2 regions of the Streptomyces kanamyceticus genome follow, and region 2 is predicted to be linked to the other one. Evidence: riboswitches for the same ligand, from Rfam matches in the RefSeq annotation. Region 2 holds a riboswitch; the other holds the start of a gene.

Region 1 (14,208 bases), 5.4 Mb from region 2:
CGACGAGGACGAACTCACCGCCCTGGTCGGCGTCATCGCCCTCATCAACGCCTTCAACCGCCTGAACGTCATCACCCAGCAGCCCGCGGGCGACTACAAGGTGGGCCAGCACGGCTGAGGGACGAGAGAGGGGGAGGCGCCCTGGGCGCCTCCCCCTCCCAAAACAAGTCCACTAACCCAGAATTGGCCTTGGCTCCACGCCCATTGGCCTCCTACCGTCGACACCATGCCGACAGATTCCCACCGCATCCGCGTAGTCGACGCCTTCACCGACCGCCCCTTCGCGGGCAATCCGGCCGGGGTACTCCTCCTCGACGCCTTCCCGGACGACGCCTGGCTGCAGCACGTGGCCAGGGAGGTCAACCACGCCGAGACCGCCTTCGCCCACCCCCTCCCCGAGGGCGGCGACGCGGACTGGGCGCTGCGCTGGTTCACGCCCGCCACCGAAGTGGACATGTGTGGCCATGCCACTTTGGCCACGGCTCACGTCCTCCACACCACGGGTGCCACCAGCGCCGCCAACTCCGCGGCCACCCCGGACACCACCACCCCCCGCCCGGTCCGCTTCGCCACCCGCAGCGGCATCCTCACCGCGACGGCCCACGAGGACGGCTCCCTCACCCTCGACTTCCCCACCGCGACGCTCGTCGCGACCGACGCACCCGACGGCGTCGCACAAGCGCTCGGCGCGGAGCCGCTCTCCGTGTACGACACCGGCCCCCTCATCGGCGACCTGCTCGTCGAGGTCGCCGACGAGAAGACGGTCCGGGCGCTCACCCCCGACCACAAGGCGCTCGTGCACCACTCCGAGCGCGGCATCATCGTCACGGCGCGGGCCGAGGACCCCTCGCGCGGCTACGACTTCGTCTCCCGCGGCTTCTTCCCGCGCGTCGGCATCGACGAGGACCCGGTGACGGGCAGCGCCCACACGGCCCTCGCCCCGTTCTGGTCCGAGCGCCTCGGCCGTACGGACCTGACGGGTCTGCAAGCCTCGGCCCGCACCGGCCTGGTCCGCACCCGGCTGCGCGGCGACCGGACCCTGCTGACCGGCCGCGCGGTCACGGTCATCGAGGGCGAGCTCTTCGCCTGACCCCCATGGAGAACCGGGCGGCGCTGCCTACGGCGGCGTAGGCAGCCACCCCACCTTCCCCGCGAACAGCGCGTATCCGACGAACGCCCCGATGTCGAGCAGGGAGTGCGCGACCACCAGCGGCCCCACCCGCCCCCACCTGCGGTAGAGCAGCGCGAAGACCACGCCCATCGCCACGTTCCCGATGAACCCGCCGATGCCCTGATACAGGTGGTACGAGCCGCGCAGCACCGAACTGCCCACCAGGGCGGCCATCGGCGTCCACCCCAACTGCCCGAGCCTGCGCAGCAGATAGCCGACCACGATGACCTCTTCGAGGACCGCGTTCTGCACCGCGGAGAGCACCAGGACGGGGTACTTCCACCACACCTCGGGCAGCGCCTCCGGCACCACCGTGAGGTTGAAGCCGAGCCCGCGGGCCGCCAGGTAGAAGGCGATCCCGATGCTGCCGATCACCGCGGCGATCGCGGTGCCGCGCCCCAGGTCCGGCCACGGCCGCGTCCGGTCGAACCCGATCGCCCGAAAACCGCTCCCCTCGCGCAGCAGGAAGTGCGCGACGAGTGCGACCGGCACCAACGCGGTGGCGATGCCGAACAACTGCCACGCGAGATCAAGCCATGGACGCCCCGGCGCCGCCGAGGCGTTCATGGTGGCCGCCTGGTCCTTGAGACCGCCCGGTTTGGTGACCGATCCGACAAAGCTGATCAGCGCGGACAAGCCGCTCGCGCCGAGTGAGAGCGCCAGGACGAGCAGCGTCTCGTCCCTGAGGGTCCGTCGCGAGGGCCCACCCGTGGGAAAAGAACCGGCCATCGGCCCCGGCTCCGCTTGCACTTACGCCTCCAGTTGAGTAATCCCGCCTCATCCCCATCCTCGTCCCGCTAGGGTCTCGAAAGAAGTTACGAAGATCGTGCGCGACAGGCCGAGGGGGATGGACGCCGATTTCGGGCGTACCACCCCCTCTTTCCTTGCTTCATCATTCAAGGAGGGGCACCACCGCCATGGGACGTCACAGCTTGCCCGATGAGGACGGGACGGGTGCGCCCGGCCCCCGACCGCGCACGCGCGGGCGCACGGTCGCCATCGCCACGGCCCTCGTTCTCGTGGTGGCAGGCGGCACGGCGGTGGCGGCGCGCAGCGGCCTGCTGTCCTTCGGCGGCTCCTGCGACGACGACGCGGTGCGCCTGAACGTCGTCGCCGCGCCCGATGTGACCCCCGCCCTCCGCGAGGCCGCCGACGACGCCCGCGAGAACGAGATCACCTCCGACGGACACTGCATCGACGTGCGGGTGAGGGCCCGCGACTCGTTCGAGGTCGCCGAGGAACTCCGCGCGGGCAAGGGCGATCCCGCGTACGACGTGTGGGTGCCCGACTCCGACGTGTGGATGCAGCGCGTCGGCCTCGGCACCAAGCAGACCAAGGTCTCGCCCGCGGGCAACATCGCCTCTTCGCCCATCGGCATCGGCATGGTGCCGTCCGCCGCCGAGACCCTGGGCTGGCCCAAGAAGACGTACGCCTGGCCGGAGTTGACCACCGCCGCCATGAAGAGCGACAAGCTGCGCCTGGGCGCCGCCGACCCCGCGCGCAGCGCGACCGGGCTGCTCGCCCTCTCCAAGATCGGCGCGTCGGCGAAGAAGCAGGGCGGCAAGGAGGGCGACACCCAGGCCGCCGCGCTGGCCAAGGCGCTCTCCACCCGCACCACCGACAGCGAGGGCCAGCTCCTCGACACCCTGGCCCGAGACGGCTCAGGAGCCGAGAAGGGCAACCCCCGCCGCAATCAGGCGCTGGTCGTCTCCGAGCAGGCCGCGTTCGCGCACAACGCGTCGGCGGGCGAGGAGAACAGCCTCGACCTCTTCTACCCCAAGGACGGCTCGCCCCGCCTCGACTACCCGTACGCACTGGTGGACGACGCCGGGATGTCCACGGACCTGAGCCGCGCGGCCCTGCGCTTCATGACCATGTTCAGCGACGAGGACGGAGAGCGGATCCTGGCGAAGCACGGCTTCAGGACCGACCCCGACAAGCCCTCGGACGAGCTGGTCACGGGGGCGGGCGGCCGTACCCCGCAGCCCTACGCCGACGAGGCGAGCGAGCCGCCGTCGGACAAGGAGATCCAGGAGACCCTGGGCATGTGGACGATCACGGTCCAGAGTGCCAGGCTCAACACGGTCGTCGACGCGTCGGAGTCGATGCGCCAACTGGTGCCGGGGCGCGCCCAGTCCCGTATGGAGGTCACCAAGTCCTCGCTGCTCCAGGCGCTCGCGGGCTTCACGGACGAGGACCAGATCGGTCTCTGGGAGTTCGCCACGCGGCTGGACGGCGCGCGGGACTACCGCAAGCTGCAGCCCACCGAGCGGCTCGGCGACCGCAAGGGCGGCGCCACCCACCGTGACAGGCTCTCGGCCTCGTTCAGCGGCCTGCAGCCCGTACCCGGTGGTGCCACCGGCCTGTACGACACCACGCTCGCCGCCTACAAGGACGCGCAGGCGGGCTACGCGCGCGGCAAGTTCAACGCGCTGGTGATCCTGACCGACGGCGCCAACCAGGACCCCGGCAGCATCTCCCGCGGCTCCCTCATCTCCCAGCTCGACGAGCTCTCCGACCCCGAGCGGCCGGTGCCGATCATCGCGATCGCCGTCGGCCCCGACGCGGACAAGGAGGAGGTCCAGCAGATCGCCGAGGCCAGCGGCGGCTCGGGTCACCAGGTCGACGACCCGGCGCAGATCCACGCGGTGATCCTCAAGGCCATCATGGAGGCGGGCAGCAAGCAGGGCTGACGCGATCAGCCGAGCGGCACGGCCGGTTCCCTGAGCCCCACGGGCCAGGTGTGCACGGGCTCGCCCGCGTGCATCAGCTCGCTGTAACGCCGGGTGGTCGCGGCGAGCGCGGCCTCCCTGTCGAGCCCGCGCTCCCGCGCCCGGTGATACGTCGCCGTCTGCCAGGACGCCCCGTTCACGCGGCGCCTGCACCGCTCCTCGATCATCCCGAGGTACAGGTCGCGGTCGGCGGGCTCGACACCCCACGCGTCCAGGCCCGCGGCGGCCAGCGGCAGCAGTTCGTCGCGTACGAGCTGGACGGCGGGCACTTCGGTGATGCCCCCGAGCCTGCCCCTGCGCGGCCACCTCAGCCGGGCCTCGATGCCGTGCCGACACGCCGCGTCGAAGTTCCGCTCGGCGGCCTCGAACGGCAGCCGGGACCAGACGGGCCGCGCCTCCTCGGCGAGCGCCCGCACGAGCCCGTAGTAGAAGGCGGCGTTGGCGATGACGTCGGTGACGGTGGGCCCGGCGGGCAGCACGCGGTTCTCCACGCGCAGGTGCGGGACGCCGTCGGCGATGCCGTACACCGGGCGGTTCCAGCGGTACACGGTGCCGTTGTGCAGGACGAGTTCGCCGAGCTGCGGCACCCCGCCCGCGTCGATGACGCCGAGGGGGTCCTCCTGTTCCATCAGGGGCAGCAGCGCGGGGAAGTAGCGCAGGTTCTCCTCGAAGAGGTCGTAAGGACCGGTGATCCAGCGCTCCCCGAACCAGGTGCGCGGCCGCACCCCCTGGACCCGCAGCTCGGGCGGGCGCGTGTCGGTGGACTGCAGGAACAGCGGCGGCCGCGACTCGCGCCACAGCTCGCGGCCGAACAGGAACGGCGCGTTGGCTCCGACGGCGATCTGTGCCGCGGCGACCGCCTGCGCCGCGTTCCACACATCGGCGAACCGGCCCGGGGTGACCTGGAGGTGCAACTGCACGGACGTACAGGCCGCTTCGGGCGCTATCGACGAGGACGTGCAGGTGAGCCGCTCGACGCCCTCGATGTCGAGCGCGAAGTGCTCGCCGCGCGCCGCCACGATCTGATCGTTGAGCAGGGCGTAGCGGTCGACGTCGGAGAGGTTCGCGGAGACCAGGTCGGCGCGGCCGAGCGTCGGCAGAATGCCGATCATCACGATGCCCGCGTTCAGTTCGTTCGCTTTTCTGTGGGCATAGTTGAGTCCGGTGCGCAGTTCCTCCGCGAGCTGGTCGAGAACACGTCCTCCCATACGGTGCGGGGCGATATTCACTTCCAGATTGAACATTCCGAGTTCCGTCTGGAAATCCCGGCTCGCGATGCGCTCGAGAACCTGTGCGTTCAACATTCTCGGCAGTCCGTCGGGCCCTGCCAGATTCAGCTCGATCTCCATGCCCATCAGATTCTTGGGCCGGTCGAACCGCTGCTCCGCCAGAAGCCTCTCGAGCCCCTTGAGACACGCCTGGAGCTTCTTCCTGTACACATGTCGATCGGACAAGTCGAACGTGCCCGCCACGACCTTCTCCCCCATCGAAGCGTCCCTCCCTCGGATGGGCAGCCAAGGATCCGGCCGCTGTGTACGGGGGATGATGCCCAGTCGATGTGATCCATAACGCCCCACGGATGACGCCTGACCGCTACGCTGGACGGAGTTGCCGTACGGCACATTCGCCAGGCATGCGGCATCGTGAAGATTCGCTTCCGGAGCGCCTGGTCAAATATACCGGCGAAATTCAGCCGACCGCACGGGCCTGATACGTCGAGGTCACGGAAGCGGGCCCCGAGCAATATCGGGAGAAATACCGCACAAGGACGGCTCATTGCCGCCTTGCCGGGAATATCTGCCACGTCTAGATGAAACACCGTCCGAACACGTCTCGTATAAACTCCGCTCCGAGACAGAGAGTTGGCGCTCGCGGTCCACTGCCCCCGCCCCTCTGGCCCAGAGCTGACAGCGCCGTCCGCATCTGTCCCCCGCTCCACCGTGCCTGTCGTATGAGAGAGGCGACCCACCATGCCGCTGCAAGTTCCCCCTGCCCCCGCGCCCGCCCTGCGCAGCGTCCTCGCGGCACTCGGTTCCCCCACAGCCGTACGCGAGGCCCGCACCCCCTCGCTGCGCGCGGCCAAAAGCCCGGCGAGCCCCGAACTCCCGCTGCCCGTCCACGTGCTGGACCGCATCACGCCGGAAGGCACCTCGCCGACCCGCCTCGCGGGCTGGCGCTTCCTCATCCGCTGCGGCGAGCGCGCGGTGGCCGCCGCCGACACGATGCTGACCCCGGACGGCTGGGCCTTCTCGCACTTCTTCGAGGGCCCCTACATCGCCTCCACCGAACGCGCCCTGCGGCACGCGGAGGCCATGCCGATGCCCTGCCAGCCCCGGCTGCTCTCGGTGCCCGAGCTCTACATGCTCACCCTCTGGCTGCACCGCGACTGCACGGACGACGGCGCGGGTGGCACACTGGCCGCCACCGATCTGCTCGTCCCCCTCGCGCCCGCCCCGCCCGGCATCGCGGCCCACCGCCCGCACCGCGTCGCCGACCTCCTGCCGGTCCTCACCCACCGCCTGGCACCGGCACCGCTGCTCGGCTCGCCCGCCTGACGACACGCCCGAGCCCGCTCGGGACCGTCCTTCCGCACGTGCCCCGCCGCCACCGGCCGCGGGGCACAGCGCTGCCCACCCAAGTGGACTAGCCCGCCCGGGCCACCCCGAACCACCCGAAGAGACAGGGGAGTTGGGCTGAACCGTCCGGCCGGGTGATACGTCATTAAGCAGTAGGAGCCGCTGCGGCAAAATCCCTGCGGATTGACGCTCGTAGGGCAACACTGGGATCGGACCAACTACAACGGGGGGCGGTTATGAACACCGCATCGAGCCACAGGACAGACGTCACAGCCATCTCATCACAGCGAAAGAACCCTTCCATGTGCCAGCACCAACCACCGTGCCCGACAGCCGACTCCGCCGACCGGGAAGCCGCACTGCTCATGGCGAGCCACCCGGAGCAGGGCTGGAGCCTGCTGTGCAACGGCGTCCTGATCTTCGAGGACACCGGTGAGTTGCTGCCGGACGGCCAGATCATCGCCCCGCACCGACCGCTGGGCACCGACCAGATCATGACGGCCGCCTGAGCACCGCCGGCACATCCGCACGGCGCATCCGCACAGGGCATCCGCACCACACATCCGCACAGCGGAACGAAGAAGGGGCCGGCCCGGAGATGAGTCTCCGAACCGGCCCCGACGCATGACCCGCACCGAGCGGGCCGCGCGCATCAGTCCTCGTACGCATCCAGCGGCGGGCAGGAGCAGACCAGGTTCCGGTCGCCGTACGCCTGGTCGATGCGGCGCACCGGCGGCCAGTACTTGTCCGACGCCACGACACCGGCGGGGAAGACGGCCTCTTCACGGCTGTAACCGTGCTCCCACGCGCCCCCCAGGGCGGCGGCGGTGTGCGGCGCGTTCCGCAGCGGGTTGTCGTCCGCGGCCCACTCGCCGGAGCCGACCTTCTCGATCTCCGCACGGATCGCGATCATCGCCTCGCAGAACCGGTCGATCTCGACCAGGTCCTCGCTCTCCGTCGGCTCGATCATCAGCGTCCCCGCCACCGGGAACGACATGGTCGGCGCGTGGAAGCCGTAGTCGATGAGCCGCTTGGCGATGTCGTCGACGCTGACACCGGTCTCCTTGGAGAGCGGCCGCAGATCGATGATGCACTCGTGCGCGACGAGGTCGCCGGGACCGGTGTAGAGCACCGGGAAGTGCGGCTCGAGGCGCTTGGCGATGTAGTTGGCGGAGAGCACCGCGACCTGGGTCGCGCGCTTGAGCCCCTCGCCGCCCATGAGGCGTACGTACGACCAGGAGATCGGCAGGATCCCGGCCGAGCCCCACGGCGCGGCGGAGATCGGCCCGACCCCGGTCTCGGGACCTGCCGCGGGCTGCAGCGGGTGGTTGGGCAGGTACGGCGCGAGGTGCTCGCGCACCCCGACCGGACCGACGCCGGGACCGCCGCCGCCGTGCGGGATGCAGAAGGTCTTGTGCAGGTTCAGGTGCGAGACGTCGCCGCCGAAGTGACCCGGCTTGGCGAGGCCCACCAGGGCGTTGAGGTTGGCCCCGTCGACGTACACCTGGCCACCGGCCTCGTGCACCTGGGCGCAGATATCGGCGACGTGCTCCTCGAAGACGCCGTGCGTCGACGGGTAGGTGATCATCAGCACGGACAGCTCGTCGCGGTGCTTCTCGATCTTGGCACGCAGGTCCTCGACGTCGATCTCGCCGTCGTCGGCGGTCTTCACGACCACGACCTTCATCCCGGCCATCACGGCACTCGCGGCGTTCGTGCCGTGCGCGGAGGACGGGATCAGGCAGACGGTGCGCTGCTCGTCGCCGTTGGCGCGGTGGTAGCCGCGCACCGCGAGGAGCCCGGCGAGCTCGCCCTGCGACCCGGCGTTGGGCTGCAGCGAGACCTTGTCGTATCCGGTCACCTCGGCGAGCCGCTCCTCCAGCTCACGGATGAGCGTGAGGTAGCCCTGCGCCTGCTGGGCGGGCGCGAAGGGGTGCAGCTGCCCGAACTCGGGCCAGGTGACCGGCTCCATCTCGGTGGTCGCGTTGAGCTTCATGGTGCAGGAGCCCAGCGGGATCATGCCGCGGTCGAGCGCGTAGTCACGGTCGGCCAGCTTGCGCAGGTAGCGCAGCATCGACGTCTCGGAACGGTGCTGGTGGAAGACCGGGTGCGCGAGGTAGTCGTCACCGCGCAGCAGGCCGCCGGGCAGCGTGTCCGCGGCCTCGGCGTCGAGCGCGTCGACGTCGGCCTCGACACCGAAGGCGCCCCACACGGCGGCCAGTTGCTTGCGCGTGGTCGTCTCGTCACAGGCGAGGGAGACGTGATCGGCGTCGATCTGGTGAATGTTCACGCCGCCTTCGCGGGCGGCGGAGACGAGCTCCTCCGCCTTGCCCTCGACACGCACGGTCAGCGTGTCGAAGTACGCGCCGTGCACGACCTCGACACCCCCCGCGGTGAGCCCGGCGGCGAGCAGCGTCGCGTACCGGTGGGTGCGCCGCGCGATCGACTTGAGGCCCTCGGGCCCGTGGTACACCGCGTACATTCCGGCCATGACCGCGAGCAGCACCTGCGCGGTACAGATGTTGCTGGTGGCCTTCTCACGGCGGATGTGCTGCTCACGGGTCTGCAGCGCGAGCCGGTAGGCCTTGTTGCCGTCGGCGTCGACGGAGACGCCGACGAGCCGCCCGGGCAGACTGCGCGCGAACTTCTCGCGCACCGCCATGTAACCGGCGTGCGGCCCGCCGAAGCCCATCGGCACACCGAAGCGCTGCGTCGTACCGACCGCGATGTCGGCACCGAGCTCGCCGGGCGAGGTGAGCAGCGTGAGCGCGAGCAGGTCGGCGGCGACGGTGACGACCGCGCCGAGCTCGTGCGCCTGGTCGATCAGCGGCTTGATGTCCCGTACGGCACCGGAGGCGCCCGGGTACTGGACCAGCACGCCCACCACACCGCGCTCGGCGACCTCGGCGGGCACGCCCTCGCTCAGATCGGCGACGACGATCTCGACGCCGGTCGGCTCGGCGCGGGTCTGGATGACGGCGATGGTCTGCGGCAGCGCGTCGGCGTCGACCAGGAACACACCGTTCTTGACCTTGCCCATGCGCCGCGAGAGCGCCATGGCCTCGGCGGCGGCGGTGCCCTCGTCCAGGAGCGAGGCCCCTGAGGTGGGGAGCCCCGTCAGCTCGGCGACCATGGTCTGGAAGTTGAGCAGCGCCTCGAGGCGGCCCTGCGAGATCTCCGGCTGGTACGGCGTGTAAGCGGTGTACCAGGCCGGGTTCTCCATCACGTTCCGCAGGATGACCGGCGGGGTGAAGGTCCCGTAGTAGCCGAGCCCGATCATGGAATCGAGGACCTGGTTGCGGTCGGCGAGCGAACGCAGCTCGGCGAGCACCTCGGCCTCGGTGCGCGCACCGGGCAGGTTCAGCGCTTCGGCGTTCTTGATCACATCCGGCACCGCGGCGGCCGTCAGCTCGTCGAGCGAGCCGTACCCGACCTGGGCGAGCATCTTGGCCCGCGCTTCCGCATCGGGCCCTATGTGCCGCTGCTCGAAGGGGATGCCCTGCTCGAGCTCGGACAGCGGGATGCGATTGGTGGCAGTCATTGCGGAGGCCTCCTGGTCTGCACGACCTGCGAGGGGTACCACGGCGCGGGTACCCGGACGGCCTCCCCCTCTGTCATCTCAACCTGAGAGCTTCACAGACCCGTCGAGTCCCGAGACAGATCTGCTTTCACCGTCGGTGAGGAAGGGTTCCGAACGTGCCCGCCCGACGCCCGCCCTGCTTTCCAGAGTGACCTCGTCCATGCGGTACGGGTGCCTGAGAGATTCCGGGGAGGATTTGCTCCTTCGGCGCCTCCGGAATCACCTCCCGGAGAGCTCTCCCGCACGGGGTCAGCAGCCAGCCGCCAGCCTACCAGCGAGGACCACGGCCGTTCGTTCGAGTGGCCGCCTGCCCCGAAGTGCTCTTTCGTAGTGAGTACGAGCGGTTAAAGATGAGTTACGCCCATATTCGACACCCCTCGACCAGCTGGAGGGCCCGTGCAGACCGACATCGATCCGCGGAACCTGATCGGCCGCAAGGCGTTCGACCGGAACGGGGCGAAGATCGGCACGATCGACGAGGTCTACCTCGACGACGCGACCGGTGCCCCCGAGTGGGCGGCCATACGCACCGGACTCTTCAGCCGCGACGCCTTCGTCCCCCTGGAACCGAGCGAACTGATCGACGACGGCACCCTGCGCATCCCGTTCGACCGCGCCCTGATCAAGGACGCCCCCGACTTCGGCGTGGGCCGCCACCTCTCCCCCGAACAGGAACTCCAGCTCTACCACCACTACGGTCTGGACACCACGCCCCCGCAGTCACCCCCGCAGGACCAGGACTTCGGCCACATCGCAGGCTCAGAAACGTCCTGACCCGGCCCCACACCGCACCGGCACCGCGGCACCGCTGCTTCGCGGCTTCGCGCAAGCCCGAGCCCGCACCTCGGCTTCCTGTCACTCCTGGCCCCCAGGCGCCCCACACCCCCGAGCCAGCTCGGCCCACCCGCTCGGCACCCCCACTCCGACCAGCGGCAACGGCTCCGCGGGCTCGAGATCCAGGTCGTCGGTCCTGAACGTCCGCACCCGTCCCGGCTCTGACCCCGGCGTCTCGAAGCGCACGGTCACCCGCCCGAGACCGCTCCCCTGCACCCATCCGTGCCCGTACTCGGCGTGCCGCACGTCGTGCCCCGCCGCCCACCGCCGCTCGGCCGGCGCCACCGGCTCCTCGACGACCTCCGCTCGCGGCTCACCCGGGGCAGCCTCATCCGCCCCCGACTCCCCCTCCGCACCAGCAGCCTCCCCCGCCTCAGCGGCCTCAGCGGCCTGTGCCTGCGCGAACAGGTCCTCCTGCGTGTAATCGGCGAGACCCGTGACCCCCACCCCCAGCAACCGCACCCCACCCGTGGTGTCCACCGACTCGAGCAGGCGCGCCGCGGCCTCCCGCACCACCCCGGGATCGTCCGTCGGCCCCCGCAGCGTCTCGGACCGCGTCAGCGTCGAGAAGTCGAACCGCCGCACCTTCAGCACGATGGTCCGCCCCGAGTGCCCCGCCGCCCGCAGCCGCTGCACACACCGCTCGGCAAGCCGCGAGACCTCCGTACGGACCCGCACCCGGTCATGGATGTCCACGTCGTACGTGTCCTCGACGCTGACCGACTTGGTGTCCCGCTCCGCCACCACGGGCCGCTCGTCAAGGGCCTGCGCCATCGCGTACAGCGAGCCGCCGTGCGCCTTGCCGAGGAGTCGTACGAGCTCGTCCTCCCCGGCCTCCGCGATCTCCTCGACCGTCATGATCCCGGCCCGCCGCAGATGGTCCCCGGTGGCCGGGCCCACCCCGGGCAGCGTACGCACCGACATCGGTCCCAGCAGGGCCCGCTCCGTCCCCGGCGCTATCAGCCGGAGCCCGTCCGGCTTGGCCTCCTCCGAGGCGATCTTCGCGAGCATCTTGGACACCGCGAGCCCCACCGACCCGGTCAGCCCCGTCACCGCCCTGATGTCCGACCGCAGCCGCTCCCCCACGGCCCTGGCCGAGGCCTCGTCATCGGCGACGCCGCCCGCTTCCAGGTCCACGAACGCCTCGTCGAGGCTGAGCGGCTCCACCAGCGGCGACAGCTCCCGCAGGAGCCCCATCACCTGCTCGCTGACCTCCCGGTACAGACCGAAGCGCGGCACGAGGTACGCCGCGTTCGGCGCGAGCCGCCGCGCCTGCCCCATCGGCATCGCCGAATGCACCCCGAACCGCCGCGCCTCGTACGACGCGGTGGCCACCACCCCGCGCGGCCCGAGGCCGCCCACGACCACGGCCTTCCCGCGCAGGCTCGGCTTCGCGGCCTGCTCGGCGGACGCGTAGAAGGCATCCATGTCCAGATGCAGAATCGTCGGCGCGCTTCTCACACACCCGATGCTGCCCTATGGCACTGACAACGCCGCCTCGCGCCATGCGAAGCGGCGTCAGGGCGGGCGTCGGGGCGGAGGCTCTCAGACGGCCCTGTTGCGGCGCCTGGCGAGCTCGTCGGCGGGGTTGTGCCCGACGAGCGTCTCCCCGGTGTCGATGCGCTCACCGTGCAGCTGGGACAGCGCGGACTCGACGTCCCGCCAGACGACGCCCACGGCGATCCCGAAGACGCCCTGACCGCCCTGGAGCAGATCGTGGACCTCGCTGGGCGAGGTGCATTCGTAGACCGTGGCCCCGTCGCTCATCAGCGTCATCCGCTCGAGATCACGGAACCCGCGCTCCCGCAGGTGCTGGACCGTGGTGCGGATGTTCTGCAGCGACACCCCGGTGTCGAGGAACCGCTTCACGATCTTCAGGACGACGACGTCCCTGAAGCTGTAGAGCCGCTGGGTCCCCGACCCGCCCGCGGCCCGCACGCTGGGCTCGACCAGGCCCGTGCGGGCCCAGTAGTCGAGCTGTCGATACGTGATACCGGCGGCCGCGCACGCGGTGGGACCGCGATACCCGATCTGCTCGGAGTTCTCGGACGTCGCGTCCCCGCTCCCCTGGACCGCCATGGGCCGTTTCGGAGAGTGATCGGCCGCGCCGCTGTGAAACGGGTACGGACCGCCCACCGCCGTACCGTCGCCGCTGCTTCTCACGCCGACCTCCCTCCTTGACCTGCCTTCTCGACGGTAGGCAGTCACCAGGGGCTCGTCAACGATCGCCACACTAGGCACGCCGAGTGATAATCACCCTGAGAGTGGTTTCCCGTGTCTCACCGCCGGGAAAGGCTAGCCGAATGGTCCGGCGCGGGCCGCCCGGAGGCGGCTCACTGGCTGTTGGTACCGAAGTCCTCGGGCGAGATCTGGTCGAGGAACTCGCGGAACTTCTCCACCTCGTCCTCCTGCTCGTCCGGGATCGCGATGCCCGCGTCGTCGAGGACACCGTCGCTTCCGTAGATTGGGGTCCCGGTGCGCAGCGCGAGCGCTATGGCGTCGGAAGGACGCGCGCTCACCTCGACACCGCTCGCGAAGACCAGCTCCGCGTAGAAGACCCCTTCGCGGAGGTCCGTGATGCGCACTTCGGAGAGCTCCTGGCCCACCGCCTCCAGCACGTCCTTGAACAGGTCGTGGGTCAGCGGTCGTGCGGGTGCCATGCCCTGCTGCGCGAAGGCGATCGCGGTCGCCTCCCCCGGTCCGATCCAGATGGGGAGGTAGCGGTCGCCTCCCACTTCACGCAGGAGCACGATCGGTTGGTTGGAGGGCATTTCGACCCGGACACCTACGACGTCGAGCTCGTTCACACAGCAACCCTAGGACGTGGCTGGCAGGTTTGGGTAGTCGGGCACCCGCCGAGTAGTGGCTGAGCACCCCTCGGATCAGGGCAGTCTGACCCCGAGCGCGGTCTGCACCAGCGCCGAGTGCAGCTTCCCCGTGAGACCCACCAGCTCTTTGGTACGGGCCTCGGCGTGGGCCCTGGTCTGCGGATTACGATGCCGCCGCAGCGGCGCGACGAGCTGGTCGACGAGCCCGGCCTCCCGCTCGGCGGCGGCCTTCATGGCGCGAAGGTGCCGCGGCTCGATTCCGAACCTGCCGAGCTCGACGACGAGCGAGGCGACCGTGATCGCCTCCGCGTCATAGCCACCGTCCGGCAGCGGAGCGACGAGCCCGTACGTCTCCCACTCGTCGAGCTGGACCTCGTCGATCTCGGCGACGGCCAGCAGCTCGTCCCGCCCCACGCGGGCGGCGGTCGGCCCCTCGACGTCGTCCTGACCCTCGGTGTCACCGGCGTCCCGCTGTCGCCCCAGAGAG
Region 2 (14,208 bases):
CGCCGGTCGGTTCGAGCAGGCGCGTGATGAGACGGCCCATCGTCGACTTGCCGCAGCCGGACTCGCCGACCACGCCGAGCGTCTCACCGGGGCGTACGTCGAAGGAGAGCCCGTCGACCGCCTGCACCGCCGCCACCTGACGCTGGAGCAGCCCCTTCTTGATGGGGAAGTGCTTCACCAGGCCGTCGACCTTGAGCAGCGGCTCTGGCGAGCCCTTCGTCTGCGCCGGGATCGTCATCTCACGGCCCTTCACGTCGTCTTTCACAGCTTCGGCGCAATCTCTTCGGTCCAGATCCGGGTGCGCTCTTCCTGCCCCATGTGGCAGGCGGTGTAGTGCCCCGCGGCCACCTCGCGCAGTTCGGGGCGCTCCTTGCGGGTGATCTGGTCCTTGGGGATGTCCGCGTAGGGGCAGCGCGGGTTGAAGGCGCAGCCGCTCGGCAGGTTGATCAGGCTGGGCGGGGATCCCTTGACCGGGATGAGGCGCTCGGTCTCCTCGCGGTCGATGCGCGGCATCGAGCCCAACAGGCCCCAGGTGTAGGGGTGCTGGGGTTCGTAGAAGACCTTCTCCGCCGTGCCGCGCTCGACGCACCGGCCGCCGTACATGACCAGGAGCTCGTCCGCCATCTCGGCGACCACGCCCAGGTCGTGCGTGATCATGATGACGGCGGAGCCGAACTCCTTCTGCAGGTCCCGGATGAGGTCGAGGATCTGCGCCTGGACGGTCACGTCGAGGGCGGTGGTCGGCTCGTCCGCGATGAGCAGCTCGGGGTTGTTGACCAGGGCCATCGCGATCATCGCGCGCTGGCGCATGCCGCCGGAGAACTCGTGCGGGTAGGAGTCGACGCGCTTGTCCGGCTGAGGGATCCCGACCCGGTCGAGCATCTCGATCGCCCGCTTGCGGGCGGTCTTCTTGTCGACGCCGTTGTGGACCCGGTACGCCTCGGTGATCTGCTTGCCGATGGAGTAGTACGGGTGCAGCGCGGAGAGCGGGTCCTGGAAGATCATCGCCATCTCGCGGCCGCGCAGCTTGCGCACCTCGTCCGGCGGGGCGCTCAGCAGCTCGGTGCCGTCCAGCCAGATCTCACCGGAGATCTGCGCCCTGCGGGCGCCGTACTGACCGGCGGTGTGCAGGCCGAGGATGCCGAGCGAGGTCACCGACTTGCCGGATCCGGACTCGCCCACGATGCCGAGGGTCTTGCCCTTCTCCAGCTGGAAGCTGAGCCCGTCGACGGACTTGACCAGGCCGTCGTCGGTCGGGAAGTGCACCTTGAGGTCGCGCACCTCCAGGAAGGCGGAGGGAGCGGGCGAGTTCGCGGCGACGGGTTCGCCCACCGCGGCTCCGCTCTTGGACAGTTCGGTCATCCCAGCCTCACTCGCGGGTCGATGACGGCGTACATAAGGTCGACGACGAGGTTGGCCACGGCGATCGCGAGCGCCGCGCACAGGGTCACGCCGAGAATGACGGGCAGGTCCTTGCTGCTGATGGCCCTGACCGCTTCGAGGCCCAGCCCCGGCAGGTTGAACGTGGACTCGGTGAGCACCGCGCCGCCCATCAGGACACCGAGGTCGAGTCCGAAGACGGTGAGGATCGGGGTCATCGCGGAGCGCAGCGCGTGCTTGCGGATGACGGTCGCCTCGCCGAGGCCCTTGGCTCGGGCGGTGCGGATGTAGTCCTCGCCGAGCACTTCGAGCATGGTGGCTCTGGTGAGGCGGGCGTACATCGCCGCGTTCAGGAAGGCTAGAACGATCCACGGCAGGATCAGGGTCTCCAGCCAGACCCCTGGTGAGTCGTCGGTACTGAGGCTGTCCGCGATCTTCACCCACCCGAGCTGGTGGACGAAGACCCCCATCGCGATCATGCCGGTGAAGAAGACGGGGAGCGAGACACCGGCGAGGGCGGTGGTCATCGCGGCGCGGTCCCAGAAGGAACCCCGCTTGAGCGCGGAGACCACACCGGTGGCGACACCCGCGGCGAGCCACAGGACGCAGGCCCCGGCGGCGAGCGCGGCGGTGACGGGCAGCGCGTCCTTGAGGGTCTCCCAGACGGGCGCCTCGGTGCGGAAGGAGTAACCGAAGCAGGGCGCGGGGCAGTGCGTGACGTCACTTCCGTTGACGTAGTCGCGCCCCATCGGGATGCCCTTGACGAAGTCCCAGAACTGGACGAGAAGTGGATCGTCGAGTCCGAGTTTGGTCCGGATGCCTTCGATCTGCTCGGCTCCGGTGGCCTTGCCGGCGAAGAGGACGGCGATGTCCTGTCCCGCCCACTTGGGCAGCATGAAGAAGACGGTGAAGGTCGCGAGCAGTACGACCAGCACCATGATGATTACGGCGATCAGGCGCCGGATGAGATAAGCAAGCACTGTGCGCGGCCCGGCGGTGACCGGGACCCCCTTGTGAGGGGTCCCGGTCATCGCCCGGGGCCATCACCTGCCCTTCGGACTGGCGGGATTCGGCGGCGATGTGACGGTCAATCAACTACTGGTACTGCAAAGGCAGTTACTTGAGGCGGTTACTTGACGACGCCGAGCGAGACGTAGTCGTAACGACCGTTGTACGCGTCGGACATGTAGGCGTTGGTGAGCCTCGAACCGCGCCAGGTGATGTTCTTCTCGTAGAGGAAGGGCATCCAGTCGGCCTGGTCCAGGATCCGCTTGTCGAGCTCCTTGTAGACCTCGCCCGCCTTGACCGGGTCGGTCTCGGCGATCGCCTTGTCGAAGAGCCCGTCGATCTTCTTGTCCTTGATCTGGGACTCGTTGTAGTTACCGGTCGGGTTCAGGAAGCGGCTGTCGAACAGCGGCTGCGCGTAACCCTGACCCGACGGGAAGTCGGGGCCCCAGCCACTCATCGTCATGCCGTAGCCGCGCTTCTTCACGACGGAGGGCGAGCCGGTGATGCTGGAGGTGTCGGCACCGTCGAGGGCGTCGACGTCGACCTTGATGTTGGCCTTCGCGAGCTGGGCCTGGAGCGCCTCGGCGGCGTCGACCTCACCCGGGTTGTTGTTGCGCGCGGTGAGCTTGGTGCTGAAGCCGTTCGGCATCTTGCACTGCTTCAGCTCGTCCTTGGCCTTGGCCAGGTCCGGCTTGCCCTTGCGCTTGAGGACGCCGTACGGGTCGTAGTCGCTGTGACCGGGGATCGCCACCGGGAAGGTGCTGTTGGCGATGTCACCGGCCGCGACCTTGCCGCCGCGGGTCTGCTGCAGGCTCGCGAAGTCCGTGGCGTAGAAGACCGCCTTGCGGCAGTGCTCGTTGTCGAACGGCTTCGCCGTGTGGATCAGCGCGACGTAGCGCACGAAGGACGTGTGCATGTTGTCGACGTTGGCACGGTGGTCCGAGACCGCGGTGACGCGGCCGGACTGGGTCATGCCCGTGCCGTTGAGGTCGACGTCGAAGTCGCCCTCCATCAGCTTCTTGTCGTTCTCCTCCAGGTTGGCGGAGATCGTCACGTCGATCTTGTCGGGCAGCGCGGCGCGGATCGGGTCCGAGGACTTCTTCCACTTGTCGTTGCGGACCAACACGATCTTCTTGTTGGACTTGTACTCCTGGAACTTGTAAGGCCCCGCGGAGAACGGCCGCTGCGTGTACTTGGCCTTCGTGTCCTTGGCCTCCTTCACCGGCGAACCGGTGGGCATGGCCAGGAACTGCTCGAAGTCACCGTTGCGCTTGGGCAGCTTGAAGATGATCGTCTGGTCGTCCGGCGTCTCGATCGCCTTCAGACCGCCCTTGTCCTTGTACGGCCCCTTGTACTCCTTCTTGGGGTCGAGCGTCTGGCGGATGTAGCCGGGACCACCGGTGATGGTGTCCGTCGCCCAGGCGCGCTCGATGCCGTACTTGACGTCCTTGGAGGTCAGCTTCGAGCCGTCCTCCCAGGTGACGCCGTCACGCAGCTTGTACGTGTAGGTCTTGCCGTCGTCGGAGATCTTCGCGGTGGAGGTCGCGAGGTCCGGGACCAGCTTCGTGCCGCCCTTGCCCGGCTTGGTGTCGTAGGACACCAACTGGCGGGTGTAGAAGCGCATGAAGTCCCACGACATGCCGTAGTAGGCACGCTGGGGGTCGGCGGAGTCGAGGTCCTGCTTGCCGACCATCTTCAGCGTCCCCCCCTTCTTCTTGGACGCGTTGGCGACCTTGTCGAGCGCCGCGTTGTAACCGGCACCCTTACCGCCGTCGCCGTCACCGTCACCGCTGCCGCAGGCCGTGGTGGTCACCAGCGCCGCGACGACGAGGGCCGCACCAGCGGTGAGCCGTCGTTTCGAGGAAACTGTGGGCATTTTCTCGTAACCTCCGAGATTCGCGGTCCCTGGCCATGAGCTGCCGGAGAACCATGGGGAGAGCCACCTGACGTGCGGCAGGGGCAAGTCAGTTGAGGACTTCTAGCGCGTCCCCTTCGGGTCGAGCGCGTCCCGCAGCCCGTCGCCGAAGAGGTTGAAGGCCAGGACCGTGATGAAGATCGTCACGCCCGGGAAGACCATGAACATCGGATCGTGCTCGTAGGTTTCGAGCGCGTCGCGCAGCATGCCGCCCCACGAGGCCGTCGGCGGCTTGACGCCGGCGCCGAGGAAGCTGAGGGCCGCCTCCGTGAGGATGTTGGTCGGGATCATCAGCGTCGCGTAGACGGTGATGGGGGCGACCAGGTTGGGCAGCAGCTCGCGGAAGAGGATGTGGCGTCGGCCGCCGCCGAGGCTGCGGGCCGCTTCGACGTACTCGCGCTCACGGAGCGAAAGCGTCTGGCCTCGGACGATGCGCCCGACGTACGGCCAGCCGAAGAAGCCGATGACCATCACGAGGATCGCGACGCGCACGCTGGTGCCCGTGAGTCCGAGCAGGTCGTCCGGCAGGACGGAGACCAGGGAGATGATGAAGAGCAGCTGCGGGAACGAGAGCAGCACGTCCATCACGCGGCTGATCAGCGCGTCGACCCAGCCGCCGAAGTAACCGGCGATGATCCCGAAGAGCGTGCCGAGCGCCACGGCGACGATGGCCGCGAGGAACGCCACGAGGAGCGAGATCCGCGCGCCGTAGACGATGCGGCTGAAGACGTCGCGGCCCTTGTTGGGCTCGACCCCGAAGAGGAAGTCGCTGCTCACTCCGCCGAGCGCGCCCTTGGGCAGGTTGGTCAGCTCGTCGAGCTTGTCCTGGTGGAAGTCGTTGGGCGGATGCCCCAGCAGGCTCACGATCAGGGGCGCGAAGATGGCGACAAGCACCAGGACCAGCACCGTGATGCCGCCGGCCAGGGCGACCTTGTCCCGCTTCAGGCGGTTCCAGGCGATCTGCTTGAGGGACCGACCCTCGACCTTCTTCACCCCTGCATCAACTGCGGGGGCGACGTCCTCGGTCGGGTCCGCGTCCGCAGGTGTGTCATGCAATGGTGCCGTCATCGTGGCAGGGACCCCTCTCAACCGGTGGTGACCGGCCCGCACTTGCCGCTGTAGCGACGTGATCAGTCCGTCGTACACAGGGGCGAAGGCCCCTTGGAGCGGGAGTCTTCATGCCCGTCGCGATCTGTTACCAGCCTTGGCGGTGAAAGGATGCGTAAACGTGATGCTGATCGAGGTGTTCCGTTATCCGGACGCGAGTGAACGAGGGTCGAACACGGGGCAGTTGGGGTGCAAGGCGGCACAGGAACCCATAGGGCCCCACCCGCATCAGAACGGACATCACGCCCGTTCTCGCTGATCAGTACCGCGATGTGTGGTGAGTGGCGCGGATCAGTACGGCGATGTGGCGCGGATCAGTACTGCGCGGGGTAGCCGTACCCACCGGCGGGCGCGGGAGCCGCCTGGGCCTCGCGGTCGTAGAACGGCCGGGCGTTCGCGCGCAGCCACATCGCGACCGGGTCGTCCTCGTCCGACATCGCGACGGTCGACACGGGAAGACCCTCGGGCACGGCCCCGATGGACTGCTGCATCATCGTGCGCACCGCGTCGACCGACGGCGGCGACGTGTCGTACACATCGAGGCCGATGGCCAGATATGGCGCACCGAGCGCGGGCTGCACCCAGGCCCTGCGCAGCGAGCGGACCGCGGGCGTGCGGTGCGCGTTCTGCGTCAACAAGGCGTAGAACTGAGGGATTTCGATGCTCGGCTCGGTCAGCCTCAGCGGCCCCGCGGGCAGCAGGTCCAGGCCGGAGGCGATACGGCGCAGATCCAGCCAGGGAATGCCGACGCCGCCGCCGGGGGCGTGCGGATTGAGCCAGAGGCCGTAGTGGTCGGGGTAGAGGGTGCGGGACACGTCGACGCCGCGCACCACCTCATAGCTGCGGTTCCAGCCACTCGCGGAGAGCTCCTGGGCGGAGGTCACACACGGTGCGTAACCGAGCCCCTCGATCTCCATGTTCCCGTACTGGGCGTCGGGGGATCCGGCCTGGCCGTGCCAGAGCAGCATCCACACCTGGTCGGCGGCGAGCGCGCGCAGCAGTGCCTCGTAGGCGTCGTAGCGCCCCGGCGTCACCTGGCGCAGCACCTGCTCGACCTGTCCCCCGAGGCTCGAACCAGCCCGTCCAGGGGAGACCCCATCGCCCGCGGCCGTGCCCGACGCACTCACCCGTAACCGCCCCTTCATGACGAAACCGACGAACCCCGTCGCCGGGCACCACTGTGCCCCGGCCGGGTCATGAAACCAGCTTAAGCGGCGATCCCGGCGCGGACTTGACGTACGTGGCCTCAGGCCGCGCGGTGATAAAAGGGCCGCACCCGCTCGCGCAGCCAGTCGCCCACCGGGTCCTGCGCCACGTCGAGCAGCACGAGGTTCACCGGCCACGGCGCGGGCGTCTGACCAAGAGCCCGAGCAAGGGCCTCCATCGGCAGGTCGCGCGCGTTGCCGTCCCAGGTGGACAGCTCGACGCCGATGAAGAGGGTCGGGTCGTCCGTCTCGACGTCGGCCAGGCAGCGGCGCGCCGTGAGCACCACGCCCGTCGCCTCGAACTCCCGGCCCGCCGCGGCCAGGAAGTCCACCGGGTCGTGCTGCCAGTCCGGCTCGTACAGACGTACCCGCCCGCCGCCCGCGGGCCCGTCCAGCGGGGTGCGTCCGGCGCGGCAGAGCTCGGCGACGGCCGCGGGCGGCAGCGGGACGCCGACGGTGCCGTCCGGGTTCAGGGCGATGCCCAGCTGCGGGGGAAGGCCGCGCGCGAACTCGACGGCGGGCGCCACGGTGTGGCCCATCCGGTCCGCCGCGTCGCCGAGGGCCTGGCGGAACTGCTGCTCGGAGCTGAAGACCGGGACGTACGCCTGGCCGTCGATCTCCAGCGTCGGCAGGTCGAGCGTGCCGTTCTCGGGGCCGCCGCCGTTCGGCAGCGGGATCCAGATCGGGCTGCGCCCGAGCACCTCGACGATGCGCCCGCCCGCGGAGGCCGCGGCGCCGAGGGAGGTCGCGAGCACCTCCTCCAGTTCGTTGCCCGGCCATCCGCCGTACGGATGGGCATGTGCCTGCGCCGGAAAGTCCATCTGTCCAACCCCTGCTCGCGACCGCTCTGCCTGCGGCTCGAACCCTATCCCCGACGGGCGGCGGGCTCAGCTGGGCTCAGCTCTCGAAGCCGATCCCCCGCAGCACTCCCGCGGCCCGCCGGTCCAGGAGCACCGCGGAGCCGCAGCCGCGCGGCAGGTCGCCGCGCTCGGCGGCGCCGACCAGGCGGCCGACCGTTCTGCGGTGCCGGGCGAAGGCGTACCGCGACACGCCGCGGCCGCGCGCCCGCTGGCCGTCGAGGGCGGTGTCGGCGGGCACGTCGAGGAGCAGCAGGTGCAGGGTCGTGCCGCGCCGCACGGCCTCGCGGGCGAGCCAGCGGCGCACCCACGCCTGGGTGCCGCAGTCGTGTACGACGACGCTCTCGCCGGAGCGCAGCACGCGGCGCAGGCCCGCGTAGTGCGCGAGGCGGACCAGGGGGCGGTAGACCGCGTACGGCAGCCGCCCCGGCATGCGGCGGGCCCAGCGGTCGCGGGTGTCCTGGGAGTCGACGCGCGGCCCTTCGACCGCCTGCCGCATCAGCGTCGACTTGCCGCCGCCCGGCAGTCCCGAGACGACGACCAGGTCGCCGGCGGCGAAGGTGAGGCGGTGCGGGCTGTGTCCTGCCCGCTGTCTGAGGTCCCTGACCACGGCGACCGGGAGCGGGACACAGCTCTCCCTGGCTGGGGCGATGGCCTGCTTGGGCAGCGCCACCCCCGTGGTCGTGGCGTAGACACTGGCCTTGCTGCGCACCGTGATCGGCCTCCCCATAGCGGTCACGTACTGCTTCCCCGGCAAGTGTAAAGAGAAGGTAATGCGGCACAAGAGCATTCCCGGGCCACGGCTCCCCCTCAGCAGGGTCGCGTGCAATGATGTGCCCGCCAACTCCATACCGGCCGTTTGAATCCGCGCGGGAGAGTTCCCAGCAGCCGTCGTACGACACGTTGACGACGTGCCGACGACGCACTGGGGCGCCGAAGGAGCAAGTCCCTCCCTTGAATCTCTCAGGCCCCGTACCGCGCGGGCGAGGCACATCTGAAAAGCGGACCGCTCCTGCGGTCCCACCCAAGGTGCAAGCCGGGTACCCCGCGTACGGGGACACTCCCGGCGAACCTCTCAGGTTCCGATGACAGATGGGGAGGATCGACCTCGCCCGTCATGCCCTGGGAGTTCCCTTCATGAGCACTGCCCCCCGTCTGACCGCCCTCGATGCCGCCCATCGCGCGCTCGGCGCGACCATGACCGACTTCGCGGGCTGGGACATGCCGCTGCGGTACGCCAGCGAGCGCGACGAGCACAACGCCGTGCGCACCAAGGCCGGTCTCTTCGACCTGTCGCACATGGGCGAGATCACCGTCACAGGCCCCGCGGCCGCGGACTTCCTGAACTTCGCGCTGGTCGGCAACATCGGCTCGGTCGGCCTCGGCCGGGCCCGCTACACCATGATCGTCGCCGCGGACGGCGGGATCCTGGACGACCTGATCGTCTACCGGCTCGGCGAGACCGAGTACATGGTGGTCGCCAACGCCTCCAACGCCCAGGTCGTCCTCGACGTGCTGAGCGACCGGGTCGCCCAGTTCGACGCCGAGGTCCGCGACGACCGCGACGCGTACGCGCTGCTCGCCGTCCAGGGCCCCGAGTCCTCCGGCATCCTGAAGTCGCTCACGGACGCCGACCTGGACGGGCTCAAGTACTACGCGGGCCTGCCCGGCACCGTCGCGGGCGTCCCCGCCCTGATCGCCCGCACGGGCTACACCGGCGAGGACGGCTTCGAGCTCTTCGTCTCCCCCGGCGACGCCGAGAAGCTGTGGAGCGCGCTGATGGAGGCGGGCACGCCCGTCGGCATGGTCCCCGCCGGGCTCTCCTGCCGCGACACGCTGCGCCTGGAGGCGGGCATGCCGCTGTACGGGCACGAGCTGACCGCCGCCCTCACGCCGTTCGACGCGGGCCTGGGCCGGGTCGTCAAGTTCGAGAAGACCTCGCAGTCCGACTCCTTCGTGGGGCGCGCGGCGCTCGCGGCCGCCGCCGAGCGCGCCGAGGCCGCCCCGCCGCGCAAGCTCGTGGGCCTGATCGCCGAGGGCCGCCGGGTGCCGCGCGCCGGGTTCTCCGTGGTCGCCGACGGCAAGGTCATCGGCGAGGTCACCTCGGGTGCCCCGTCCCCGACGCTGGGCAAGCCCATCGCCATCGCGTACGTCGACGCGGCGCACGCGGAGCCGGGCACGCGGGGTGTCGGCGTCGACATCCGCGGCACGCACGAGCCGTACGAGGTCGTGGCGCTGCCGTTCTACAAGCGTCAGAAGTAACGCTTCACGAGCGCCGGGGACAGCGCTCGCGGCCGCCGCGGCCTTCCCTCAGCTCCCCCGTTCATCAGCACTCCCCCGCGTACAGGAGAATTCAGGACATGAGCAACCCCCAGCAGCTGCGTTACAGCAAGGAGCACGAGTGGCTGTCGGCCACCGAGGACGGCGTGGCGGTCGTCGGCATCACGGAGCACGCGGCCAACGCGCTCGGTGACGTCGTCTTCGCCCAGCTCCCCGAGGTCGGCGACACCGTGACCGCGGGCGAGTCCTGCGGTGAGCTGGAGTCGACCAAGTCGGTCAGCGACCTGTACGCCCCGGTCACCGGCGAGATCGTCGCCGCCAACCAGGACGTCGTCGAGGACCCGTCGCTGGTCAACTCCGCCCCGTTCGAGGGCGGTTGGCTGTTCAAGGTGCGCATCACCGGCGAGCCGGACGACCTGCTCTCCGCCGATGAGTACACCGCCTTCACCGCCGGCTGACCCATACCGATAGGGATCGTGTGATGTCGCTTCTCAACACCCCTCTCCATGAGCTTGACCCGGACGTCGCCGCCGCCGTCGACGCCGAGCTCCACCGCCAGCAGTCCACCCTGGAAATGATCGCCTCGGAGAACTTCGCTCCGGTCGCCGTCATGGAGGCCCAGGGCACGGTCCTCACCAACAAGTACGCCGAGGGCTACCCCGGCCGCCGCTACTACGGCGGCTGCGAGCACGTCGACGTCGCCGAGCAGATCGCGATCGACCGGGTCAAGGAGCTGTTCGGCGCCGAGTACGCCAACGTCCAGCCGCACTCGGGCGCCTCCGCCAACCAGGCCGCCCTCTTCGCGATCGCCCAGCCCGGCGACACGATCCTCGGCCTGGACCTGGCGCACGGCGGCCACCTCACCCACGGCATGCGCCTGAACTTCTCCGGCAAGCAGTTCAACGTGGTCGCGTACCACGTGGACGAGGCCGGTCTGGTCGACATGGCCGAGGTCGAGCGCCTGGCCAAGGAGAACAGCCCCAAGGTGATCATCGCGGGCTGGTCCGCCTACCCGCGCCAGCTGGACTTCGCGGAGTTCCGCCGGATCGCCGACGAGGTCGGCGCGAAGCTGTGGGTCGACATGGCGCACTTCGCCGGGCTCGTCGCCGCGGGCCTGCACCCCAACCCGGTGCCGTACGCGGACGTGGTCACCTCCACCACGCACAAGACCCTCGGCGGCCCGCGCGGCGGCATCATCCTGGCCCGCAACAAGGACTTCGCGAAGAAGCTGAACTCCGCGGTCTTCCCGGGCTTCCAGGGCGGCCCTCTGGAGCACGTGATCGCGGCCAAGGCCGTCTCCTTCAAGGTCGCGGCGAGCGAGGAGTTCAAGGAGCGACAGGAGCGCACCCTGGACGGCGCCCGCATCCTGGCCGAGCGCCTGGTGCAGGACGACGCGAAGGCCGTCGGCGTCGGCGTGGCGTCCGGCGGCACGGACGTGCACCTGGTCCTGGTGGACCTGCGCGACTCCGAGCTCGACGGGCAGCAGGCCGAGGACCGCCTCCACGAGGTCGGCATCACGGTCAACCGCAACGCCGTCCCGAACGACCCGCGCCCCCCGATGGTCACGTCGGGCCTGCGGATCGGCACCCCCGCGCTCGCCACGCGCGGCTTCGACGCCGACGACTTCCGTGAGGTCGCCGACGTCATCGCCGAGGCCCTGAAGCCGGGCTTCGACGCGGAGGCCCTCAAGGCCCGGGTGACCGCTCTGGCCGACAAGCACCCGCTGTACCCCGGCCTGAAGTAGTTTCGTACGCTTTAGTTCGTACGTTCTTCCGGGGCACCGCGCACACTGGACACTGAGGACAGTGGGCGCGGTGCCCCGCACCACGTCTCGCGCCCGGCACCACCCGTGCTGTCCGTTCTTCTGCACCACCCGTACCTCTGCACCACCCGGCAGACAACGGCGTCTACCAACCACCATTGGAGTTTCCCGTGGCCATCTCGGTCTTCGACCTGTTCTCGATCGGCATCGGCCCGTCCAGCTCCCACACGGTCGGTCCGATGCGCGCTGCCCGCATGTTCGCGAGCCGCCTCAAGAACGAGGGCCTGATGGCCCACACCACCGCGATACGAGCCGAGCTGTACGGCTCGCTCGGCGCCACCGGGCACGGGCACGGCACCCCCAAGGCCGTCCTGCTCGGCCTGGAGGGCGAGTCGCCGCGCACGGTGAACGTGGAGTCGGCCGACGACCGCGTCGAGGAGATCAAGTCGACCGGCAAGCTGAACCTGCTCGGCATGCACGAGATCGCCTTCGACTTCGACGAGGACCTGATCCTGCACCGCCGCAAGGCGCTGCCGTACCACGCCAACGGCATGACGATCTTCGCGTACGGCCATGACGGCGCGCCCGTCCTGGAGAAGACGTACTACTCGGTGGGCGGCGGCTTCGTCGTCGACGAGGACGCCGTCGCGGGCGAGAACCCGATCGTCCCCGACGACACGGTGCTGAAGCACCCCTTCCGCACCGGTGACGAGCTCCTGCGCCTGGCCTCCGACACCGGCCTCTCCATCTCCGCGCTGATGCTGGAGAACGAGAAGGCGTGGCGCACCGAGGAAGAGATCCGGGCGGGCCTCCTCGACATCTGGGGCGTCATGCAGGCGTGCGTGTCCCGCGGCATGTCCCGCGAGGGCATCCTGCCCGGCGGCCTCAAGGTCCGCCGCCGCGCGGCCAACTCGGCGCGCCAGCTGCGCGCCGAGGGCGACCCGCAGGCCCGCGCCATGGAGTGGATCACGCTCTACGCGATGGCCGTGAACGAGGAGAACGCCGCGGGCGGCCGCGTGGTCACCGCCCCCACGAACGGCGCGGCGGGCATCATCCCCGCCGTCCTGCACTACTACATGAACTTCGTGCCCGGCGCCGACGAGGAGGGCGTGGTCCGCTTCCTGCTCGCCGCGGGCGCCATCGGCATGCTCTTCAAGGAGAACGCCTCGATCTCCGGCGCCGAGGTCGGCTGCCAGGGCGAGGTCGGCTCCGCCTGCTCGATGGCGGCGGGCGCCCTGGCCGAGGTCATGGGCGGCTCCCCCTCCCAGGTCGAGAACGCCGCCGAGATCGGCATGGAACACAACCTCGGCCTGACCTGCGACCCGGTCGGCGGCCTCGTGCAGATCCCGTGCATCGAGCGCAACGGCATGGCGGCGGTCAAGGCCGTCACCGCGGCGAAGATGGCGATGCGCGGCGACGGCTCCCACAAGGTCTCCCTCGACAAGGTCATCAAGACCATGAAGGAGACGGGCGCGGACATGAGCGTCAAGTACAAGGAGACGGCTCGGGGCGGGCTCGCGGTGAACATCATCGAGTGCTGAGGCGGCGGGGCCGGGTGCGTCAACAGGTGGCGTCGGAGCCGACCGGCTTCCTGGTGATGAGGTAGGCGTCGACGGCCTCGGTCACGCAGGAACCCGCGCGGCCGTACGCGGTGTGGCCCACGCCCTCGTAGGTCAGGAGCATGCCGCCGGGGAACTGTTCCGCCAGCGCCCGCGCCTCCTCGTACGGCGTGGCCGGGTCGCCCGTGGTGCCCACCACCAGGACCGGCGGGACGCCCTTGGCGCTGACGCGGTGCGGGCGCTGGGTGCCGGTGGGCCAGTTCGCGCAGGTCAGCTCGTCGACGACGCTTGAGGTGCCGTACACGCCCGCGGCCTTCCCCGCCGGGCCGAGGGCGTTCCAGTAGGGGCCTGCGGTGCGCGGGTGCGGGGTGTCCAGGCAGCTGACGGCGAGGATGGCCTCGTCGTCGTTCTCGGGGTCCGTGCCGCGCGGCTTCTTGTGGGAGTCGGTGGACGGCTCGTCGCCTTCGGCCAGCGCCGCCAGCTTGGTGCCGTCGCCGTCCACCGCCGCGCTCAACGCCTCGGAGAGGTCCTCCCACTGGTCCTCCGGGGTGTACATCGCGCCCGTGACGATGTCGAGCAGCGTCCTGGCGTCGACGTCGTACAGATCCTCGTCGTCGACCGGCAGCGGCTCACGCGCCGCCTGCTCGTAGAGCTCCTCGATCAGCTCGGATATCTCCCGCGGCGTCGCGCCGGGGCAGCTGTCGCCCGCGATGTCGGCGCACTGCTCGGCGTAGTCGTCGACGGCTCGGCGGAAGCCGGTGCCCTGGCTCAGCGCGCGCTGCCGCCAGTTCAGGGAGGGGTCGATCGCGCCGTCCAGGACGAGGGCGCGGACGCGGTGCGGGAACTGTTCGGCGTACGAGGTGCCGAGGCTCGTGCCGTAGGACCAGCCCAGGTAGGTCAGCTTCTTGTCGCCGAGCGCCGCGCGCAGGACGTCCAGGTCACGGGCCGCGTCCACCGTGCCGACCTGGCGCAGGATGCCGCCGCTGGCCCGTACGCACCCGGCCGCCTCGGCGCGGGCCGCGGCGAACGCGCGGGCGCGGTCCTTCGCGGTGGCGGGGGTGATCGGCTCGGGTTCCCCGGACTCCTCACCGGTGTCCTGCGCGCACGTCACCGCGGGCTTGCTGCCGCCCACGCC

What was found. A riboswitch is a leader RNA that binds a small molecule or an ion and turns the genes downstream of it on or off. The one in region 2 is predicted to bind glycine.
Region 1: another riboswitch for glycine. It lies ahead of gcvP (aminomethyl-transferring glycine dehydrogenase); the one in region 2 lies ahead of gcvT (glycine cleavage system aminomethyltransferase GcvT).

Annotation. Positions count from the first base shown of each region.
Region 1 is NZ_CP023699.1:8,551,455-8,565,662, reverse strand. Features, by position in the region: gene CP970_RS37220 (carboxymuconolactone decarboxylase family protein) at 1-118, shown strand, start outside; gene CP970_RS37215 (PhzF family phenazine biosynthesis protein) at 227-1,090, shown strand; gene CP970_RS37210 (CPBP family intramembrane glutamic endopeptidase) at 1,118-1,921, opposite strand; gene CP970_RS37205 (substrate-binding and VWA domain-containing protein) at 2,089-3,864, shown strand; gene CP970_RS37200 (hypothetical protein) at 3,870-5,390, opposite strand; gene CP970_RS37195 (hypothetical protein) at 5,874-6,458, shown strand; gene CP970_RS37190 (DUF5999 family protein) at 6,782-6,988, shown strand; gene gcvP (aminomethyl-transferring glycine dehydrogenase) at 7,132-10,020, opposite strand; glycine riboswitch at 10,213-10,311, opposite strand; gene CP970_RS37180 (PRC-barrel domain-containing protein) at 10,456-10,833, shown strand; gene CP970_RS37175 (DNA polymerase IV) at 10,915-12,354, opposite strand; gene CP970_RS37170 (MerR family transcriptional regulator) at 12,439-13,056, opposite strand; gene CP970_RS37165 (bifunctional nuclease family protein) at 13,227-13,700, opposite strand; gene ftsR (transcriptional regulator FtsR) at 13,776-14,208, opposite strand, start outside.
Region 2 is NZ_CP023699.1:3,197,905-3,212,112, forward strand. Features, by position in the region: gene CP970_RS12820 (ABC transporter ATP-binding protein) at 1-238, opposite strand, end outside; gene CP970_RS12825 (ABC transporter ATP-binding protein) at 262-1,362, opposite strand; gene CP970_RS12830 (ABC transporter permease) at 1,359-2,360, opposite strand; gene CP970_RS12835 (ABC transporter substrate-binding protein) at 2,510-4,264, opposite strand; gene CP970_RS12840 (ABC transporter permease) at 4,367-5,371, opposite strand; gene CP970_RS12845 (enhanced serine sensitivity protein SseB C-terminal domain-containing protein) at 5,725-6,537, opposite strand; gene CP970_RS12850 (enhanced serine sensitivity protein SseB) at 6,657-7,436, opposite strand; gene CP970_RS12855 (AAA family ATPase) at 7,513-8,202, opposite strand; glycine riboswitch at 8,333-8,460, shown strand; glycine riboswitch at 8,461-8,574, shown strand; gene gcvT (glycine cleavage system aminomethyltransferase GcvT) at 8,610-9,734, shown strand; gene gcvH (glycine cleavage system protein GcvH) at 9,833-10,210, shown strand; gene glyA (serine hydroxymethyltransferase) at 10,234-11,496, shown strand; gene CP970_RS12875 (L-serine ammonia-lyase) at 11,685-13,055, shown strand; gene CP970_RS12880 (alpha/beta hydrolase) at 13,075-14,208, opposite strand, start outside.